Regions from separate parts of the Nonomuraea sp. NPDC049129 genome, predicted to be linked through region 2. Evidence: riboswitches for the same ligand, from Rfam matches in the RefSeq annotation. Region 2 holds a riboswitch; the other holds the start of a gene.
The links. Region 2 has a riboswitch for ZMP and ZTP ahead of AB0B64_RS20580 (phosphoribosylaminoimidazolecarboxamide formyltransferase). Riboswitches for the same ligand answer to the same signal wherever they lie in the genome.
Positions count from the first base shown of each region.

Region 1: linked by a shared signal. The riboswitch ahead of glyA (serine hydroxymethyltransferase) and the one ahead of AB0B64_RS20580 (phosphoribosylaminoimidazolecarboxamide formyltransferase) in region 2 are both predicted to bind ZMP and ZTP.

Region 1 covers NZ_JBEZDU010000002.1:476,530-483,795, forward strand. Annotated here, with positions in the region: gene AB0B64_RS07240 (serine/threonine-protein kinase) at 1-1,504, shown strand, start outside; ZMP/ZTP riboswitch at 1,550-1,631, shown strand; gene glyA (serine hydroxymethyltransferase) at 1,657-2,910, shown strand; gene AB0B64_RS07250 (amidohydrolase/deacetylase family metallohydrolase) at 2,996-4,159, opposite strand; gene AB0B64_RS07255 (serine hydrolase domain-containing protein) at 4,156-5,160, opposite strand; gene AB0B64_RS07260 (IclR family transcriptional regulator C-terminal domain-containing protein) at 5,157-5,417, opposite strand; gene AB0B64_RS07265 (CHRD domain-containing protein) at 5,676-6,977, opposite strand; gene AB0B64_RS07270 (zf-HC2 domain-containing protein) at 7,147-7,266, opposite strand, start outside.
Region 2 covers NZ_JBEZDU010000006.1:230,177-237,442, forward strand. Annotated here, with positions in the region: gene AB0B64_RS20550 (hypothetical protein) at 1-356, opposite strand, end outside; gene AB0B64_RS20555 (hypothetical protein) at 577-714, opposite strand; gene AB0B64_RS20560 (metalloregulator ArsR/SmtB family transcription factor) at 1,073-1,420, opposite strand; gene AB0B64_RS20565 (2-dehydropantoate 2-reductase N-terminal domain-containing protein) at 1,417-2,337, opposite strand; gene AB0B64_RS20570 (hypothetical protein) at 2,541-3,098, opposite strand; gene AB0B64_RS20575 (hypothetical protein) at 3,244-3,423, opposite strand; gene AB0B64_RS20580 (phosphoribosylaminoimidazolecarboxamide formyltransferase) at 3,484-4,641, opposite strand; ZMP/ZTP riboswitch at 4,676-4,760, opposite strand; gene AB0B64_RS20585 (hypothetical protein) at 4,765-5,022, opposite strand; gene AB0B64_RS20590 (hypothetical protein) at 5,107-5,364, opposite strand; gene AB0B64_RS20595 (serine hydrolase domain-containing protein) at 5,380-6,465, opposite strand.

The DNA of each region.
Region 1 (7,266 bases), on a different contig from region 2:
GCGCCGGTTCGGCAAGGAAGCCGAGGCCGCCAGGCGGGTCGCCAGATTCTGCACCGCCCCCGTGCTCGACGCCGGGTTCGAGGGCGGGACCGCCTATCTGGTCACCGAATACGTCGAGGGCCCCGACCTGTCCGGCGTGGTCGTCCGGCAGGGGCCGCTGACCGGGTCGAACCTGGAGGCGCTGGCCGTCGGCGTGGCCACCGCGCTGGCCGCGATCCACCAGGCCGGGGTCGTGCACCGCGATCTGAAGCCGTCCAACGTGCTGCTCAGCGCGGTCGGGCCGCGGGTCATCGACTTCGGCATCGCCCAGCTCGCCGACGCCGGGGGAGCGCCCGTCACGATCGCCCAGAGCATGGGGACGCCCGCGTACATGTCGCCCGAGCAGGCCAAGGGCGAGCAGGTGACCTCGGCGAGCGACATCTTCTCGTGGGCCGCCTTGGTGGCGTACGCGGGCATCGGCCGGCCGCCGTTCGGGTCCGGCGGGGTCGCCGAGGTGGTCTACCGGGTGATCAACCACGCGCCGGTGCTCGACGGGCTGGACGAGCGGATCAGGCCGCTGGTCGAGCGGGCGCTGGACAAGGACCCGATGCGGCGGCCGACCGCACAGCAACTCCTGGACCGGCTGCTCGGCCGCGCCGAGGTGCCGGTCGCCGCCGCCACCAGACTCGTCTCAGACACCTGGACCCCACTCGCCCCCACCCCACCTTCCGCCGCCCCACCCTTCGCCACTCCGTCGTCAGCCATCCCATCGTTGGCCAGCCCGGCGTCAGCCACCACGCCCGGTGCCACGCGGCCCGACAGTCGGTTCGACGGCCCGTCCGCTGGTTCGCTGGGAGGGCCGTCCGCGGTGGTGCCGGCAGGTTCTTCCGCTGGCGCGGTCAAAGGGCCGTCTGCCGGACCGCTGGCAGGCCCGTCCGCTGGGGCTGGTGAAGGGCCGCCCGCCGGAGCGGGTGAAGGGCCGTTCGGCGGGAGGCGGGCTGCCGGGCGGGCTTCTGGGCGGCGCCGTTGGCTGGGCCCGGTCGTCGCCGCCGCGCTCGCGGCCGTCCTCGGCGTGGGCGCCACGCTCGCCGTACTGCGCCCATGGCAGGAGCGCGTCGCCGAGCCGGGCACCCCCGCCGTCACCCGCACGCTCGACGCCCTGGACACCACCTTCCAGGTGCGGATCGACTCCCTCGTACGGCAGGGCACCACGGCCCGCCTGCAGTGGACGGTCAAGAACGTCGGCAAGAACAACGCGCCCCTGTACGACAGGTTCGGTGCCAGCACCCTCGACAACACCGTATCGAGGATCAGCATCGTCCCTCCCGGCGTGGGCAAGCCGTTGTACCCGGCCAGGAAGGACAACGCCTGTCAGTGCGCCGAGGTCCCCACGGCCTCGTTCGGGGGCGGTATGCAGCTTCAGCTCTGGGCGGTCTTCGAGGGCGTGCCCCAGGACGCGGAGCACGTGGACGTCAACCTCGGGCCGCTCGGAACGATCAAGAACGTGGCCCTCTCATCTGCCTGATCACCTGATCCGTGCCCGGTCCCCCCTGCCCGATCCGCTATCGTCTAGAACGTCGCGACTGGCGCGTTAGGTGGGGCGAACCACCAGGGAGCGGAAGGGCAGAAGGCCGTGCGCCTGGGTCTTCGCACATTGTCAACGATGACAGGAGAGTCATGAGTTCTCTCACAAGCGTAGACCCGCAGATCGCCGAGCTCATCAAGGCGGAGGAGCGCCGCCAGGCCGACACCGTCAAGCTCATCGCGTCGGAGAACTACGTGTCCAAGGCCGTTCTGGAGGCCACGGGCACCGTCCTGACCAACAAATACTCCGAGGGCTACCCCGGCAAGCGCTACTACGAGGGCCAGCAGGTCATCGACCAGGTCGAGACCCTGGCCAACGAGCGGGCCAAGGCGCTGTTCGGCGTCAACCACGCCAACGTCCAGCCCTACTCGGGCTCGCCCGCCAACCTGGCCATCTACATGGCCTTCCTGCAGCCGGGCGACACCGTGATGGGCATGGGCCTGCCGTTCGGCGGTCACCTCACGCACGGCTGGTCGGTCTCGGCCACCGGCAAGTGGTTCAACCCGGTCCGCTACGGCGTGCGCCAGGACACCGGCCGCATCGACCTCGACGAGGTCAGGGCGCTGGCGCTGGAGCACCGGCCGAAGCTGATCTTCTGCGGCGGCACGGCCATCCCGCGCACGATCGACTTCGAGGGCTTCGCCTCCATCGCCCGCGAGGTGGGCGCCGTACTCGCCGCCGACATCGCGCACATCGCCGGCCTTGTCGCGGGCGGCGCGCACCCGTCGCCGGTGGGCCACGCCGACGTGATCTCCACGACCACGCACAAGACGCTGCGCGGCCCGCGCGGCGCCATGCTCATGGCCACCACCGACGAGCACGCGACCGCGCTCAACAAGGCCGTCTTCCCCGGTCTGCAGGGTGGCCCGCACAACCACACCACCGCCGCCATCGCCGTGGCCCTGCACGAGGCGTCCACCGACGACTTCAAGGCCTACGCGCACCAGGTGGTGACCAACGCGAAGGCGCTGGCCGAGGAGCTGTCGAGCCGCGGCTTCGACCTGGTCTCGGGCGGCACCGACAACCACCTCATCCTGCTCGACCTCACGCCCAAGGGCATCGGCGGCAAGCCGGCCGCCCAGGCGCTCGACCGCGCGGGCCTGGAGACCAACTACAACACGGTCCCCTTCGACACCCGCAAGCCGTTCGACCCGAGCGGCATCCGCATCGGCACCCCCTCTGTCACCTCCCGGGGGATGGGGCCGGCGGAGATGCGGCAGATCGGCGCGTGGATGGACGAGGTCGTCACGGCCCTGGCCAAGGGCGACGCCGAGCACGTCATCAGCCGGGTGCACCACGAGGTGAGTGAGCTGACCGCGCAGTTCCCCGCGCCGGGTCTCTCCTGATTTCCGTTTCGGCACAGCCGCCCGCCGTACGTGGCTGAGGGCCTCCAGGAAAACGGCCGCTGAGCCCGCACAGGGCTCGGCGCCGTTACGTGCGTGTCGTTGACCGGTGGCGCGGTTCGGTGGGCCGGAGGCGTCCCTCCCGGATGGTGGCCACCGGGAGGATGCGCTGGGTGGGCTCGCGGTGGGTTCCGCGAGAATCCACATAGACCCGCTCCGTCTCCCCGGTCAGCCGGAACTCCGTGGTCTCTGCGGTCGACCGGGACGCCGTGGCCTCTCCGACCAGCCGGAATACCGTGGCGTGCCTTATCGTGCCGTCGTTCGCCAGCCATTCCGAGTCTGGCGAGTCCATGCGCAGGACGCGGCGGGGTGCGTCCGTCACCGCCGTGATCGCGTTCTTCAACGGCAGGCCGCAGGCCAGCAGCTTGGTGATCGTGGTGGCCAGGTCGTGCACCGGGCCGCCGATGTTGCGTACGTGGATGTCGGTGCTGATCGAGTGCGGTGGGTAACCGGCGGCGAGCGCGCGTTCGGCGACGTCGAAGCTGAAGCTGGCCACGCCGTGCCCCACGTCCAGCAGCACGCCCCGGTCGAGCGCGCGGGCCAGCGCGGGGGCAGGGGTGCCGTCGGGCCGCCACGGATGGCCGGTCTTGCCGTGGTAGCAGTGGGTGATCACGTCGCCCTCGTCCAGCAGGTCGAGCACGTCCTCGATCAGCGGCGGCGCCTCGCCGACGTGCACCAGCAGCGGCAGACCCGCCTGCCGGGCGACGAGCCGGCCGAGTTGGAGCGGCTGCAGCCCCATCGCGCCCACGACCGCGCCGCTGGAGCGGACCTTCACGCCGCAGACCAGACCCCGGTGCCGTTCGATGGCGGCTAGTGTGGCGTCCACGTCGATGAAACTCGGGTCGGCCGTTTCGCGTAGATGAACGAGGCCGTATGAGCCGATGTTCACCCAGGCGCGTATTTCGGTCTCGGCGGCCGGAACGACATAGCGGGCCAGACCGTCGATCGTCGCCTGGCCCGCGCTGCCCGCGTCGGCGACCACGTGCACGCCCTGGTCCAGGCCGACCCCGTCCGGGGGCACGCTGATCACCGTCATCCCGTCGTAGACGTGGGCGTGCAGGTCCACCCAGCCGGGCCCGATCCAGAGATCCCCGGGCCGCTCCCGGGTCGGCTCCAGCACCAGCCCGCCGCCTCCCGGAACCAGCCGCACCACCGAAGCCGAACCGACCACCCGAAGCGCATCACCGGTCATGCCAGGACCTCCGCGACAGCCGCATTGTGGAAGGCGCGGCGGATTCGGTTGATCGCGTCCGACCCCCGGCTGGGGTGCACCCGGTTGGTCAGCAGCACCACGAACACGTTCAGTTCCGGATCCACCCATAGGCTCGTCCCCGTGAACCCGGTGTGCCCATACGCCGCCGGGCTCAGCAGATCGCCCCCGCTGCAGCCGGGCCGCTCCCACCCCTCCCAGGCCAGCGCCCTGCCTCCGGTCCGCGTCCGGGTCATCACCTCGAGCGTTCGGGCGCCCAAGAAACCGCCGCCCCGGCACAGCGCCCGGCCCAGCCGCGCCAGGTCCTCCAGCGTGCCGAACAGCCCCGCGTGCCCGGCCACCCCGCCCAGCACCTCGGCGTTCTCGTCGTGCACGGTCCCCTGGACGATCCGGCCGCGCCACGGGCAGTCCTCCGTGGCGGCCGCGCGACCCCGGTCGGCCTCGGGCAGCAGGAAGCGGGTCTCGTCCATGCCGACGGGCCCGGTCACCCGCTCCCGTACCAGCTGGTCGAGCGGGGTCCGGGCGGCGCGTTCGGCGATCAGGCCGAGGATCATGAACCCCTGGGAGCTGTACTCGACCCCGGGCGAGGAGCGCAGCGGCAGCCGGGCCACCGCCGCGAGCAGTTCGTCGCGGGTTGGGTGGTCGCGGTAGAGCGGCTGCTGCCCGGGGATGCGCGAGGTGTGCGTCAGCAGCTCGAAGACGGTGATGCCGGACTTGTCGGTCGAGGCGTACTCCGGCAGGTGCAGCGCGATGGGATCGTCCAGGGTCAGCTCGCCCGACTCGACCAGCGCCATGACGGCCAGCCCGACGATCGGCTTGGTGAGCGAGGCCAGGTCCCACAGGGTGTCGTCACTGACCGGGTCGCCGTTCCACGCCAGCGTGCCGAGCCGGCCGCGCGAAACCGGGCCGCTCGACCTGCCGTAGGCCCAGGCCGCGCCGGAGAACTCCCCGAGGGCTCGGGCCCGCGCGAGCACGTCCGTCATACGTTCCTCCCGATCGCCGCCGGCACGCGGGCGGCGGCGGCCACCACCAGCGGTCCCAGCAGCGGTATGTCGTCCTGACTCAGGCTGAGCGTGAGACCCGCGCCCACCGCCGTCCCACTCGCGTCGCGGACCACCGCCCCGACACAGCGCATGTTCGCCTCATTCTGCTCCTTGTCGATCGCGTAGCCGCGTGAGCGTACCGCCTCCAGCTCCTGAAGCGGCAAAGCCGCCGCCGACCGGGGCTGAGGTCCGTGCATGAGGACGCCCCCCGTTCGGACCTGCTCCGGGCGTGAGGGCGCCCCGCCGTTCGGACCTGCTCCGGGCATGAGGACGCCCCGCCGTACGGAGGGTTACGGCGGGGCGTCGGGTGCCTTCGGGGACGGGCCGGAGGTCCCCGGAGGCGGTGGCCGGTGGCGGGTGGCGCCGCTACCGGCCGGGGGCGGCCCTCGCGGGCGGGACCGAATCGCCCGCGCGGACTTGCTCTTCAGTTGGTCTTATGGACTTCCTTAGAGTGATCAGCCCAGGAAGAGGTAGTCGGCCTTGTAGTCGACCTGGGTCTGGGCGCCGACCGTGCAGGTGCCCGCGGGGGCCACGCCGCCCTCGGTGTTGAGGCGCAGGATCGTGGTGGCGTGGGCCAGCAGGCCGGTGTTCTTGCCGGACTGGGTGGCGTCCAGGACCAGCTCGGGGATGTTGCCGTCACCGTTGGGGGTCTTGGTGACGACCGCTCCGCGTACCGCGCTGCCGTCTGGAGCGACCCACTGCGGCGGTCCCGCGGCAGGGGTCACGAAGGAGTGGTCGATGCCGCGCCGCAGCTTGGCCGCCACGCCGTACTGGGTGAAGGCCGGTGCCGCGCCGGGCTGCTGGGTGCAGGCGTAGATCTGGGCGCCCTTCAGCACCTCGGCGGTGACCGCGCGGGGGTGGTCGAACGGGTCGCCGGACAGCTGGCCGCGCACCGCGCCGCCGTTGAACTCCGTGGTGTGCAGGTTGGTGTAGTACCGGCCGGGGTTGGCGGCGATGCGCTTGACGACCGGCGCGGCGACCTTGGCCTCACCCGCGACCCCCGTCAGGTTCGACGGCAGGCCCGCGGCGTCGGCGAACAGGTCGGCGACCACGTCGCCGTTCTTGCCGCTCGCGCCCTTGTGGACGTGCCCGTTGGTCACCGGGGCGAGCCCGGTCCAGAAGGCGGTGTAGCCGATGACCGAGCCGGCCGGGCGCAGCCACCAGGTGGCCTGGCCGTCCTGGTCGCCGCGCTTCTTGCCGTCGTTCGCGGGCACTTCCTTGGTGCCGTCGGCGCGGGCGGAGAGCGTGGCCTGGTTGCTGCCCTGCAGGACGCCGTTGAGGTCGATCGGCTTGTTCAGCCGGTGGAACTGGCCGCGGACCGCGCCCTTGGGGTGGGCGGCGTCGTGCAGGTTGGCGTAGAAGCCGCCAGGGTCGTCGATCAGCGCCTTGACCAGCGCCGGGTCGGCGGTGACCGTGCCGGTCACGCCGAGCACGGACTTGGGCAGCGGCTTGGTGAAGAACTCGAGCTTGACGTCGCCGTTGGCGCCCTTGGCGGCCTGGTGGATGTGGCCGGCGGTAGGTGAGTCGATCTTGTTCCAGCGAGCCGCGAAGGTGACCTCGTTACCGCTGATCTTGATGACGACGGTCGACCGGCCATCGGCGTCACCCTTGACGCCCACCTCGTTGGCGCCGCGCAGACCGGCGGCGAGATACACGTCGTCACCGGAGGCCGAGACAGTCGCCTGAGCAGCGGTGACCGGAGCGAGAAGGCCGGTGGCGAGCAGCGCCCCGGACAGGGCGAGCGTACGAATCGACATGATGAAACCTCTTCAAGGATTGTCATTGGGGTTGGTACGGCAAGCAGTACGCGACCCGGTCCGAAGAGGTTCAACCGCTGAATCCGTAAATTTACACATAGGGAAGTGCGCACAGAAAAGCCCTCCCACCTGCGGTGGAAGGGCTTCTGAGAGGTGAGTCCCGGGGAATTCAGGCTCTGACGGTAAGTAAAGTCTTACCAGTCGTGGTGACCACCTCGAAATGATCGATGTCCTCGAGCTTCCACGGGCTGCCGCCGTGCATGTAGAGCGGATCGGGCGACCCGGGCAC
Region 2 (7,266 bases):
GTCGAGTGGTGCCAGCCCGCGGTGATCTCGGTGGAGGCGATCAGTTCGCCGGTGGAGCGACGGGCGCGGGGTGGGCGGGCGAAGACCGGGGTGGCGGTGGTGTCGATGCCGACATCGCCGCGGAAGTGACGGAGGTATCCCCGGCCTTTGGCCCAGCGCACCGAGGTGAGCACCAGCGCGGTGACGATGTCCTGCAGCAGTTCCCGCTTATGCGAGTGTGCTGGGTCGTCATCCTCCCAGGCGGTGGCCAGCGCGTCGGCCTGCTGCTGGGGCAGGCGGGCGCGCCGATCGTGGCGGGCCGGATCCAGCACGGTGGTCAGCTGTTCTAGAGGGACGCATCTGGACGCGATCGTCAATGAGGACGCCTTCGTCGAATAGCGCCCAAAGTCCATGATCAACCCTCGGGGAGAGTTGGGCTGACGCTGGGAAACGATCGCTGCCGGGTCTGGGAAGCGATCTTCTCAACCCCTTCTACATCCCAGGCCAGCTGTACTCGTGAACACCCCACCCAGGTCAAAGGCCACTTCCAGCCATCGGAAGTGGCCTTTTTGATCTTCTGAGTGACATGCTGGCGGGCTACACGTCCGCGATGCCGTCGAAGATACGATCCATGGCCCGTGCGCCGGTTTGGAGCACGGGGCGGATCTGGGGTCGATAGACGGTCTCGGTCACGGTTGTGCTGGCGTGTCCGCATGGCTTTGCGATCTCGTCCATGGAAAGGCCCGCCATCGTCGGAGAGCAGCGACACGAAGCTGTGTCGTAGCTCACGTGGTGTCCATGCGTCGGCATAGACGCCCTTGATGCCTCTGATGGGCGTGGCAGGGTTCTGGCCGGCAGGTGCAGCGGGTCTTGTCGGTGCAGGTGTGGGTGCGAACGTGCCGGGTGTGGACGGCGCCGAAGGCGGGGGCGGTTGAGGGTTTCCGTACTAGGTCCTCTCGGGATGCCTTGGCCGGCGACCGAGCCGCTGGAACGGGACCTGTCGGCCGTACGCGCCGCCGACGCCGTGGGGCGGCGGGTGCCCGGGTGAGACGGCCGGTCCAGCATGGCGATCAGGGCGGCCCCTGGCGCAGGGTCAAGCCGGAGGGCCGGGGATCGTGGCGCAGGCGATGATCGAAGAGGTCAGATCGCGCAGCGGGGTCAGCAGACGCGGATAGTCGGCCGCGTTGAGCGCGTACAGGCGTTGTGCGCCGTTGCGGCGCACGGTGAGTAGCCCCGCGTCACGCAGGATCTTCAGATGGTGCGACACGGCGGGCTGGGACAGGCCCAGGTGGTCGGCGATGTCGCTCACGCTGCGCGAAGCGCCGGATTCGAGCAGGAACACGATGATCTCCTGCCTGCGTTCGTCGCCCAGCGCGGTGAACAGCGGCCGGGTCGTGGCGAACAGCGCCAGGACGTCCTGCGCCTCGGCATGGCCGGTCATGCGGACGCCTCGGCACGCAGCTGCGTGAGGTGTGTGACGGGCAGGCCACGGGCCGCGCCTTCGGCGATCCAGCCGTCCAGCATCAGGCGCGTCTGCGCGCTCACCTTGGTGAAGTGCGTTTCAAGATAGCGCGGCAGGTCGAAGGGTACGAGCAGTGGCAGCGCGCGTAGGGCCACGGACACGGCCCAGGCCGGGATCGCGAGTGGGGCCCGCCTTCCGTGCACTGCCGCGGCGATCGCGACAGCCTCCCGGCTGGCTCGTGCCGCGTGCGCGTATCGGGTGGCCGCGATCGACCAGCCCGCGTTCTCCAGCGCGGCGATGTAGGGCATCATCCGGGCGGCGGTGATGTCGGCCGCCCCCGCTTGCCGTGTGCGTCTGGCGCGCGCGCCGCCCGCCGAGAGCGCGGCGATCACCTGCCGGGCGCGCGGTTCCGCCCCGAAGACGCCGAGCGCTGCCCCAGGCGGCGCCCAGTAGGCGATGCCGGGCTCGCACACCTCGCCGGGCATCGGCGCCTGGTAGGCGAGCAGGGCCGGTACCACCTGGATGATCTGCTCCGCCGGCCAGGTCCGGGTGAGGACCGCGTGGTCCTGTGGTGCTTGGCTGATGGTGACCACGGTCGCGCCGCCGGTCGCGGCGTGCAGGTCTCCCGTCCAGGAGCCGGGCAGAGCGGTGGAGTCCACGCACAACCACACCATGTCCCACTCTCCGGCCACCGGCTCAGTGACCACCTGGTACGGCGTCAGTCGCTGCTCGACGGGCCGTCCTGGCCGGCGCAGCCGGTACAGCAGCGCGCCATCACCGTCCGCCCAGTGCTCCCTGCCGGGCTTGACCAGGTAGCTGACCTGGGCGCCGCCGGCCGCCAGCCACATCCCGAAGACCTGCCCAAGTGCTCCCGCCCCCACCACCAGCACCTTCATCCGGTCTCCATCCTTAGGAATATTTAAATCTTTCGATGGATAGAGTATCTCGGGATTGGCGCTGGTTGGACAATCCAACGGGTGGCGCCGCCGCCATCACCGAGGCGGTGCCGGTCTGGGCGAGCGCCGCGATTGTCGCTGGAACCGTTCTGGTCGGATCGGCCGTAGCCGTATTCGGGTGGGTCGCTGCCGGCCGAGTGGTGCTAGCCCGCGGTGATCTCGGTGGAGGCGAACAGTTCGCCGGTGGAGCGGCGAGTTCGGGGTGGGCGGGCGAAGACCGGGGCGGCCGTGGTGTCGATGCCGACGTTGCCGCGGAATCCTGCCAGGTAGCCGCGGCCTTTGCCCCAGCGGGCCGGGGTGAGCACAAGCGCGGTGACGATGTCTTGCAGCAAGTTCCGCTTGCGGGTGTGGTCGGGATCGTGGTCTTGCCAGGCGGTGGCGAGCAGGTCGGCCTCGTGCTGGGGCAGGCGGGTGCGGTGGTCGTGCCGGGCCGGATCGAGAAGGCTGGTGAGCCGGTCGAAGGCGCGGTAGAAACGCCAGTTGTCGGCCAGGCAGGCGTGCGGATCGTCGGCAGGTGGCCGGTCGGCGTCCAGTCCCAGATGCTCACGGGTAGTCGGGGACAGGCAGAAGGCGGCCAGCCGCCAGGCTTCGGCCAGGGCGGCTTGCCGCTGTGGCGGATCGAAACCATCAGAGCGACGAGTACCGCCCGGATCGGCACTCCCGCCGGTCCGGGGCGTGGGCCGAGTTCGGCGTCGATCCACGGCATGATGCCGGAGTCGTCCAGCAGCCGGGCGTAGTGGCTGGTGACGGCGTCGGGGATCTGTGCCGTCTGCTTGGCGGGAGGCCGGGGACGGGTGGCTCGGGTTCGGGTGGTGCGCGGTGGCCAGGCGCGTGGCTTCGCCGTACTCACCTGGCGCGGCCGCGCAGCAGCGCGACCGCGGTGGGCTCGTCCAAAGCCGGGACGAACTGTTGGTAGCGGGCTAGCGCGGAGACGCTCATCCCGGCCGCGGCGGCCACCACGCCCAAGTCGATCCTCGCGCTCAGCAGCTCGACGATCCACGAGGAGCGCAGCCGGCGCACCGACAAGGCGGGCAGGCCGCCGGTCGGGGTGTGGCGGGCCGTCCAGGAGCTTCAGGCCATGCATCGTCAATGGTGGAACAGTCGAAGGCCGGTACGGGCGAGCGCGATCTGGTGCTCCCGGCAGGCGTCCTGCACCTCCGCGGACCGGATCGAACCACCCGGCTCGGCGATATAGCGGACGCCGTGGCGGGAGGCGTGGTCGACGTTGTCGCGGAAGGGCAGGGCGCCGTCGGAGACGAACGCCACCTCGCCCAGGGCCGCGAGCCACGATGTGCGCTGCTCGTTCGTCAGCTCAGGCATCGGCGAGGAGAGCGCTCCCGACAGGCGCAGCTTCTCCTCTGCGGTTAGGTCACCCTCGATGAAGCGGATCTGCCAGTTGATCCGATCCTGAAGCCGGACGTCCGACCGGAACGCGAGCGCGCGCACCATCGGATGGCGCCGCAGCCACCAGGTATCGACCTTCGCGCCGGCCAAGCGGGTGCAATCCACACGCGATTGCTGACCGGCACCGATACCCAACGTGGCGCCGCCACGCAGATAACACACGGAGTTGGACTGGGTGTAGCGCAGAACAATCAAGCCCAACAGCAGATCCTCGGCCGCGTTGGCCGGTAGCGTCCCGCACACGACGTCGTCCAGAAGCGCGGTCGAGAGCACAACCTCATCGCGCTCCTGGGTCAGCCGCAATCCGAATACCTCCCGCGCCTCCTGCCGCGGCGGGACGTAGGCCGGGTCCGCTTCCATGACCAGGAACCGGCCACCCCTCTTCTGGCTGAGCGCCGCCACGGTGCCCGGAGCGTACCCGGGAGCGATGACGCCGTCGCAGACCAGCCGGGTCAGCAACTCGGCGAGTTCGGCATCGACAGGCTGCGAGACCGCGATGAAGTCGCCGTAGGAGGATTTGGGATCAGCGTCGCGGGCTCGCAGGTAGGCGCTCGTGAGCGCTCCGACAGCGGCGCGGTCGACGCCGTTGAGTTCGGCGGTGACCTCGTCCACGGGCCCGGCAACTGCCGCTCCGGCGGGCGATACGTGCTTGAAGGACGCCGCTGCCGGTCTGTCCAGCGCGTTACTCGCCTCGCTCACCAATTGCCAACTGTTGAGCGCGTCGAGCATGTTGATGTAGGAGGGGCTGCTATGCAGCACCCTGACCGGCCAACGGCCAGGACCCACCGGTGTGGCAATAGCCGATCGCTGCTGCGGATTCATTCCGTAGCGCAGGTCCACGTCACGACCTCCTGTGTCAGTTGAACATCACTGACGCAGGCGCCCAGGCGGTCGACGCTCACGCGAGAATGCGGCCGCTCCCCGGTGGTTGTCCACCTTCGCCAGTCGCGGCCATACACAATCCTAATCACACACGTTCGGACCAATTTGAGCCACTAGAGCAAACACGGCCGCGCCACAGTCGGCCATCCGCTCGGCCACACTCGCGTGCATGGCGATAGCGGACAGCTCGACCGGGGTGGCGGTGGTGTCGATGCCGATATCGCCGCGGAAGTGGCGGAGGTAGCCCCGGCCTTTGGCCCAGCGCACCGGGGTGAGCACCAGCGCGGTGACGATGTCTTGCAGCAGTTCCCGCTTATGCGAGCGTGCTGGGGTCGTCATCCTCCCAGGCGGTGGCCAGTGTGTCGGCCTGATGATGGGGCAGGCGGGCGCGCCGATCGTGGCGGGCCGGATCCAGCACGGTGGTCAGCCGGTCAAAAGCCGGGTAGAAGCGGCGGGAGGAGGCGAGCACCTGATGGATATCTTTGGGCAGGCCGAGCCGCGTGCGGCGGCGGTCAGACAGAACGCGGCGATCCGCCAGGCCTCGACGAGAGTGGCCTTGCCGGTGTGGTTGACGGACAGCAGCAGGCAGGTCAGCACCGCGGTGATGGGCAATCCGGGCGGGCCGGGCCTCGGGCCGAGTTCGGCGTCGATCAGCGGCAGGACGCCGGAGTCGTCCAGCAAGTGCGGCTGGAGTGATCACTTCGCGGGGCAGAACAGCGATTTGAGGGCATTGGTGATGCGCGACGGCACGGTGCCGCGCTCGGCATCGTCCATGGCCAGGGTGAGGGACACGGCGAACTGCAGGCGGCCGTCGGAGGAGGTGAGGGTCGCGGCGGTGAAGCCGGGGGCGCTGCCTCCGCCCCCGGCGGCGAACTCGGGATTGCCGGAGCACGGGCCGCCCGCAGGTGGCGACGGCTGGCCGGGAGGCGGGTCGGTGATCACTTTAGTCAGGGACGCGGGCAGCAGCTTGCCCTGGCGGAAGGCGCGCTGGAAGGCGCTCATCTCGCGCGCGGTGGAGATCACGCCGCCGGCGCCGAGCATGGTGGTGGCGTTGATCTTGTCGGCATCGCGCATCGTGCCCGTCTCGTCCGGGGCGTAGCCGTGCCCGTGCGGGCCCTTGATGCCCTCGGCCGCCTTGGTGGGCAGGTAGGTATCGCGCATGCCGAGCGGGGCGAAGAGCCTCCGGTTGAGTTCGGCCGCCAGTGGCCTTCGGGACAGTTTCTCGATGATCATGCCGAGTAGGATGTAGTTGGTGTTGGAGTAGTTGAAGGTCCCGATTTCCACGGGCCGGGCGTTCTTGCGTGAGGCCGCCAGCAGGTCGGTCGGGCGGTAGTCGCGCGTGGGGTCGGAGGTGTCCGGGCCGATGTAGTCGGGGATGCCCGAGGTGAGCTGGATCAGATTGCGGACCGTGATCTCGTCGGCCCGCTCCACTAGGTCCTTTTCCGCCACCTTGGGCAGGACCTCGCTGAGTTCGTCGTCCAGGCTCAGCTTGCCTTCCTTGACCAGTTGCAGCACCGCGGTGGCGGTCATGGTCTTGGTCTGCGAGCCGATCCGGTAGCGGGCGGTCGACGGGATCGCGCCGCCCTTGCGTCGAGCAGGCGGGACCCGGCTGATCCCTTTCCGACACGCTTGCCGTCCACGTACACCTCGCCGATGGCTCCCACCACGTGGCCCGTCTTCACCAAGTCTTCCATCGCCTTTTGCACATTCCCGAGCTTGACGGGGGCGGCAGCTGTCGAGGCGGTGGCGGGCGGGGCCGCGCTCAAGACCAGCGCCGCGCACGCCAGCGAGGCTGCGCCAGTGAACGTCGCTCGACGCAGAATCATGAAGTCTCCCTCTTCCAGGTCCGAATACTCGGCTGTCGAGCCACAAGTTCTAACGAGGGCGGTGTTTCCTCGGCGTTACCGTGCAGGCCAGGTGGCTCTGCACGGAGCCCAGAGCACAGGCGCGAACCTTGGCCCTCCCCTCCCGCACTCTGGGAAACGATCAGCGCTACGCCGGGACGCGATCTTCTCGACCGTTCTTCCGGCCCAGGTCGGGGCTATTCGTGAACACCCCACCAGGGGCCGTTCTTGAGACGGCTGGACTGAAGTTGACGGGATCCCGTCTGATCATCGCGATCGGGCGGGATCTTGTTTTGCAGGGGTTTCCGAATCGGGTTCGTCCTGGTTTGGGAGCCGCGGAGCAGGTAGCCGGGGAGGCCCGGGTGATGTCAGGCCGCTGGTGAAGATCCACGTTCGCGTCGGTGGGCATGCCGACACCGGCTCCGAGCTGGTGCTGCGACAAGGTGATCTGAATTGCAGGTCATGGGACGGGTAGTGGCCTGCTCCGGCCGGTGAGCGGCGTGCGGTCCATGTGCTCTGCGGGCATCTCGAGGATGTCGACGGGTGCGTCGGGCTCGTCTGGGGGCTGGCGGGCATGGCGCCACTGGTCGAGGAAGTGATCGTTGGCGACGGTGACGAGCAGCGCGACCAGGATGGTCTGGGCGCGACGCGGCCGTGGGCGAGCCGGTTCTTCGGGTCACTCAGGTCGAGGTCGTGGCCCTTGAGACGGCCGTTCAGCCCCTCTGTCATGGCCCTGACG